Regions from separate parts of the Peribacillus sp. FSL M8-0224 genome, predicted to be linked through region 1. Evidence: a T-box and tRNA genes for the amino acid it is inferred to sense, from the RefSeq annotation. Region 1 holds a T-box; the other holds one or more tRNA genes.
The links. The T-box of region 1 lies ahead of leuS (leucine--tRNA ligase). A T-box ahead of a tRNA ligase gene usually reads a tRNA of that ligase, here a tRNA-Leu.
Positions count from the first base shown of each region.

Region 2: it has a tRNA-Leu gene. The T-box ahead of leuS (leucine--tRNA ligase) is inferred to sense a tRNA for this amino acid. The anticodon was not compared.

Region 1 is NZ_JBBOOJ010000001.1:4,638,482-4,641,742, reverse strand. It holds gene MKX49_RS22470 (TIGR01212 family radical SAM protein) at 1-214, opposite strand, end outside; gene MKX49_RS22465 (SMI1/KNR4 family protein) at 383-889, shown strand; gene MKX49_RS22460 (DUF2524 family protein) at 986-1,249, shown strand; T-box leader at 1,403-1,633, shown strand; gene leuS (leucine--tRNA ligase) at 1,687-3,261, shown strand, end outside.
Region 2 is NZ_JBBOOJ010000001.1:5,394,790-5,398,050, forward strand. It holds rRNA gene MKX49_RS26255 (23S ribosomal RNA) at 1-675, shown strand, start outside; rRNA gene rrf (5S ribosomal RNA) at 740-855, shown strand; tRNA gene MKX49_RS26265 (tRNA-Val) at 866-941, shown strand; tRNA gene MKX49_RS26270 (tRNA-Thr) at 953-1,028, shown strand; tRNA gene MKX49_RS26275 (tRNA-Lys) at 1,071-1,146, shown strand; tRNA gene MKX49_RS26280 (tRNA-Leu) at 1,156-1,237, shown strand; tRNA gene MKX49_RS26285 (tRNA-Gly) at 1,243-1,317, shown strand; tRNA gene MKX49_RS26290 (tRNA-Leu) at 1,330-1,418, shown strand; tRNA gene MKX49_RS26295 (tRNA-Arg) at 1,428-1,504, shown strand; tRNA gene MKX49_RS26300 (tRNA-Pro) at 1,514-1,590, shown strand; tRNA gene MKX49_RS26305 (tRNA-Ala) at 1,600-1,675, shown strand; rRNA gene MKX49_RS26310 (16S ribosomal RNA) at 1,835-3,261, shown strand, end outside.

The DNA.
Region 1 (3,261 bases):
GTTCAACCCTGCTGCCAGCGAAGTCACCAGAGCCTGAGGCACTGCAGAAGGTACAGCCGCCATGTGCGACGGTGCCATCACGGTTCGGACAGTCAAAACCGCCATCCAGGGCAACTTTAAAGACCTTATGTCCAAAATGTTCTCTCAGGTGGTAATTCCATGTATGATATCGTTTGTTGTCCGTTGCATATATAAACGGGTTTGCTTGATTCAAATCAGCAACCTCCTAAATAAAATAAAGCGCAACATATATTATACAACATTCTCGCAGCTAGGTCTTTTTTTGAAAAATAAGCGTATACTGTATACTTGAAGGCTAAATATTTTGCTGCTATTTCCAGTTTATCTTTGAATGACTATATCCAATCGGGAGCTGATGGACATGACCGGTCAAGTTGAAGAAGCGATCAAACAAATGAAAAAGAAATTAGCCGAAAATAATCAGGTGATCGAAGTAAATGAAGATGGGTTCACATACAAAGCCACTTGCACCTTCAATTCACCTGCTTCGGATGAACAAATTCATTCCTTTGAAAAGAAAACCGGACTGCTTCTGCCTGAGGATTATAAGGAGTTTTTAAAAATAACCAATGGATGCCGTCTGTTCGATAATGTGGAATCAGGCGGGGAAAACGATTTATACAGCTTGGATGATATTATTAATTACACATATGAAAATTCCTACGAGGGATGCTATAAAGTGGCCTGCATTTATCAAGATAATATTGTGATCGATGGGGAAGCCGTCGCCAAAGGCGATAAGGAGTATTTAATGGTAAAAGGCCATATCGATGATTTTGAAGAAGGCGAGAAGCTCCATATGGGCTTTGCCGAATGGATCGAGCAGTTCATTTCCCATCAAGGTGAGAAGTTTTGGGATAAAGGTTGATTGTTCAAAAAAAAATGATAATCCTCCCGTTATTTGCTCAAACTAGAAAAGATGATTCCGAATCATCCAAATGAGACGCGAAGGAGAGGGTTTGAAATGGCAACCAGACAATCCGTCGATCATTTTTTAGAGCAATGTGAAGGGGCTCTCCATTTTGCAGAGTTTGAATTTAACGAGGCCTCACGGCAGGAGCATTATGATGATGAACAATTTCAAAATTCGCAAAGGTATATCGAAGAGGCTTTGACGGATATGGAACGATTGTATGCCAGTTCGAATGACCAGCAACGGGAAATGCTTTCGCGGATGAAGCAGCAGTTGAACGAATTGAGGAATGAAATGATTTTACTGCGACATTAAATGGAAGCAGGGGAGCTATGAATGAATAGCTCCCTTTTTTGCACGAATTTTCCTGAATTCGCATATATAATGAAAAACCTGTCGATAATGTTTATGTACGGCTATTGCAATTATCGGTGAAATTGACTAGAATGAAATAAAATCAATATTCTCATAAAGACTATGATGAGGAATAGTAGCGGTTTAAACCAGTAAAGAGAGTTGACGGATGGTGCAAGTCAACCTGGGACGGTCGCGAACTCGCCTTGGAGTCCCGGGTGTGAATTAATAAGTAATGCCTGGCGTTTTAATCCATGTTACGGATGTTTTAAGCTGGGCGGATTTTAGCTATCGCCAATGTGGGTGGTACCGCGGGAAGATATACATAATCCTCTCGTCCCTATTTTGGGATGAGGGGTTTTTTATTGTTTTTTATACGGAAATTAGGAGGAAATCATATGAGTTTTGACCATAGAAGCATAGAAACGAAATGGCAAAAGTATTGGGAAGGCAATAAGACATTCAAAACGGGTGAAGAAAGCGGCAAACGCAAATTCTACGCGCTGGATATGTTCCCATATCCTTCAGGGGCTGGTCTTCATGTGGGGCACCCGGAAGGTTATACGGCAAGCGACATCCTGGCACGGATGAAACGGGCACAGGGGTATAATGTATTGCATCCGATCGGCTGGGACGCTTTTGGACTTCCGGCAGAGCAATATGCGATCGATACGGGAAATGATCCAGCTGAATTCACGGAGCACAACATCAATACGTTCCGCCGCCAAATCAAAGCCCTTGGTTTTTCTTATGACTGGGATCGTGAAATAAACACGACAGATCCCGACTATTACAAATGGACGCAATGGATCTTCTTGAAATTATATGAAAAGGGCCTTGCCTATATTGATGAAGTGGCCGTTAACTGGTGTCCTGCACTTGGCACGGTATTGGCGAATGAAGAAGTCATCGATGGGAAAAGTGAGCGTGGAGGCCATCCTGTTGAGCGCCGCCCAATGAAACAGTGGATGCTTCGCATCACGGCGTATGCTGATCGTTTAATCGACGATCTTAATGATGTGGATTGGCCGGAAAACATCAAGGATATGCAGCGTAACTGGATTGGCCGTTCCGAGGGAGCGGAGGTCACATTCAATATCGATGGCTTTGATGAAACATTCACGGTGTTCACGACTCGACCGGATACGTTATTCGGTGCAACATATGCCGTATTGGCACCTGAACATCCGTTTGTCGATAAAATTACGACGGCTGATCAAAGGGCGGCAGTTGAAGCCTATTTAGATGAAGTGAAACATAAAAGCGACTTGGAAAGAACAGACTTGGCAAAGGATAAATCAGGCGTGTTCACGGGGGCTTATGCGATTAACCCGGTAAACGGCGAAAAAATGCCGATCTGGATTGCCGATTATGTGTTGATCAGCTACGGAACAGGAGCAATCATGGCCGTTCCTGCCCATGATGAGCGAGATTATGAATTCGCAGTAAAGTTCGACTTGCCGATCAAGGAAGTCGTAGCTGGCGGAGACGTGACAAGTGAAGCATATACAGGCGATGGACTTCATGTGAATTCGGAATTCCTTGATGGGTTGAATAAGGAAGAAGCCATTTCGACCATGATCAAATGGCTGGAAGAAAAAGAAATCGGCACGAAAAAAATAACATACCGCCTTCGCGACTGGTTATTCAGCCGTCAGCGTTACTGGGGTGAACCGATTCCAATCATCCATTGGGAAGACGGCACGATGTCTCCAGTGAAGGAAGAAGAACTTCCATTGATTTTACCGAAAACTACGGACATCAAGCCTTCGGGTACAGGCGAATCACCTCTTGCGAACATATCGGAATGGGTGAATGTAACGGATGAAAACGGACGAAAAGGACGCCGTGAGACGAATACGATGCCGCAGTGGGCAGGAAGCAGCTGGTACTTCCTTCGTTATATCGATCCGGATAACAAAGAAGCACTTGCCGATCCTGAGAAATTAAAAGAATGGATGCCGGTCGACATT
Region 2 (3,261 bases), 760 kb from region 1:
ACAGTGTCAGGTGGGCAGTTTGACTGGGGCGGTCGCCTCCTAAAGAGTAACGGAGGCGCCCAAAGGTTCCCTCAGAATGGTTGGAAATCATTCGTAGAGTGTAAAGGCACAAGGGAGCTTGACTGCGAGACCTACAAGTCGAGCAGGGACGAAAGTCGGGCTTAGTGATCCGGTGGTTCCGCATGGAAGGGCCATCGCTCAACGGATAAAAGCTACCCCGGGGATAACAGGCTTATCTCCCCCAAGAGTCCACATCGACGGGGAGGTTTGGCACCTCGATGTCGGCTCATCGCATCCTGGGGCTGTAGTCGGTCCCAAGGGTTGGGCTGTTCGCCCATTAAAGCGGTACGCGAGCTGGGTTCAGAACGTCGTGAGACAGTTCGGTCCCTATCCGTCGCGGGCGCAGGAAATTTGAGAGGAGCTGTCCTTAGTACGAGAGGACCGGGATGGACGCACCGCTGGTGTACCAGTTGTCTTGCCAAAGGCATAGCTGGGTAGCTACGTGCGGACGGGATAAGTGCTGAAAGCATCTAAGCATGAAGCCCCCCTCAAGATGAGATTTCCCATGGCGCAAGCTAGTAAGATCCCTGAAAGATGATCAGGTTGATAGGTCAGAGGTGGAAGCATGGTGACATGTGGAGCTGACTGATACTAATAGATCGAGGACTTAACCAACGCTTTTTAAAAAATGAAATACCTTCTTATTATCTAGTTTTGAAGGAACAACGTTCCTTTTATGTTTGGTGGCGATAGCGAAGAGGTCACACCCGTTCCCATTCCGAACACGGCAGTTAAGCTCTTCAGCGCCGATGGTAGTTAGGGGTTTCCCCCTGTGAGAGTAGGACGCCGCCAAGCAGTTATATATGGAGGATTAGCTCAGCTGGGAGAGCATCTGCCTTACAAGCAGAGGGTCGGCGGTTCGATCCCGTCATCCTCCACCATTTTTACACTTGCCGGTGTAGCTCAACTGGTAGAGCAACTGACTTGTAATCAGTAGGTTGGGGGTTCAAGTCCTCTTGCCGGCACCATTTTCATACAAGCTTGATATAGCATATATAAATAGTTTATATGAGCCATTAGCTCAGTTGGTAGAGCATCTGACTTTTAATCAGAGGGTCGAAGGTTCGAATCCTTCATGGCTCACCATTTTATTATGCGGGTGTGGCGGAATTGGCAGACGCACCAGACTTAGGATCTGGCGCCGCAAGGCGTGGGGGTTCAAGTCCCTTCACCCGCATGTTCGCGGAAGTAGTTCAGTGGTAGAATACAACCTTGCCAAGGTTGGGGTCGCGGGTTCGAATCCCGTCTTCCGCTCCACTATTTATTTATGCCGGGGTGGCGGAACTGGCAGACGCACAGGACTTAAAATCCTGCGGTAGGTGACTACCGTACCGGTTCGATTCCGGTCCTCGGCACCATCTTAATATGCGCCCGTAGCTCAATTGGATAGAGCATCTGACTACGAATCAGAAGGTTGTAGGTTCGACTCCCGCCGGGCGCACCATGTTTTTTTCGGGAAGTAGCTCAGCTTGGTAGAGCACTTGGTTTGGGACCAAGGGGTCGCAGGTTCGAATCCTGTCTTCCCGACCATTATTTTTTGGGGCCTTAGCTCAGCTGGGAGAGCGCCTGCCTTGCACGCAGGAGGTCAGCGGTTCGATCCCGCTAGGCTCCACCAAAAAAACTTGACAAGCCGATTTGGGTTTGTTATGATATGTAAGTTGATTCTTTAAGAAGAGTCAAATTGCTCTTTGAAAACTGAACAAAACAAAGCGCCAACGTTAAATTTTAAGTGAGCACATACTATCAAAAAAAGCAAATGAGCAAGTCAAACATTTCTTCGGAGAGTTTGATCCTGGCTCAGGACGAACGCTGGCGGCGTGCCTAATACATGCAAGTCGAGCGAATCGATGGGAGCTTGCTCCCTGAGATTAGCGGCGGACGGGTGAGTAACACGTGGGCAACCTGCCTATAAGACTGGGATAACTTCGGGAAACCGGAGCTAATACCGGATACGTTCTTTTCTCGCATGAGAGAAGATGGAAAGACGGTTTACGCTGTCACTTATAGATGGGCCCGCGGCGCATTAGCTAGTTGGTGAGGTAATGGCTCACCAAGGCGACGATGCGTAGCCGACCTGAGAGGGTGATCGGCCACACTGGGACTGAGACACGGCCCAGACTCCTACGGGAGGCAGCAGTAGGGAATCTTCCGCAATGGACGAAAGTCTGACGGAGCAACGCCGCGTGAACGAAGAAGGCCTTCGGGTCGTAAAGTTCTGTTGTTAGGGAAGAACAAGTACCAGAGTAACTGCTGGTACCTTGACGGTACCTAACCAGAAAGCCACGGCTAACTACGTGCCAGCAGCCGCGGTAATACGTAGGTGGCAAGCGTTGTCCGGAATTATTGGGCGTAAAGCGCGCGCAGGTGGTTCCTTAAGTCTGATGTGAAAGCCCACGGCTCAACCGTGGAGGGTCATTGGAAACTGGGGAACTTGAGTGCAGAAGAGGAAAGTGGAATTCCAAGTGTAGCGGTGAAATGCGTAGAGATTTGGAGGAACACCAGTGGCGAAGGCGACTTTCTGGTCTGTAACTGACACTGAGGCGCGAAAGCGTGGGGAGCAAACAGGATTAGATACCCTGGTAGTCCACGCCGTAAACGATGAGTGCTAAGTGTTAGAGGGTTTCCGCCCTTTAGTGCTGCAGCTAACGCATTAAGCACTCCGCCTGGGGAGTACGGCCGCAAGGCTGAAACTCAAAGGAATTGACGGGGGCCCGCACAAGCGGTGGAGCATGTGGTTTAATTCGAAGCAACGCGAAGAACCTTACCAGGTCTTGACATCCTCTGACAACCCTAGAGATAGGGCTTTCCCCTTCGGGGGACAGAGTGACAGGTGGTGCATGGTTGTCGTCAGCTCGTGTCGTGAGATGTTGGGTTAAGTCCCGCAACGAGCGCAACCCTTGATCTTAGTTGCCAGCATTCAGTTGGGCACTCTAAGGTGACTGCCGGTGACAAACCGGAGGAAGGTGGGGATGACGTCAAATCATCATGCCCCTTATGACCTGGGCTACACACGTGCTACAATGGATGGTACAAAGGGCTGCAAACCTGCGAAGGTAAGCGAATCCCATAAAGCCATTCTCAGTTCGGATTGCAGGCTGCAACTCGCCTGCATGAAGCCGGAATCGCTAGTAATCGCGGATCAGCATGCCGCGGTGAATACGTTCCCGGGCCTTGTACACACCGCCCGTCACACCACGAGAG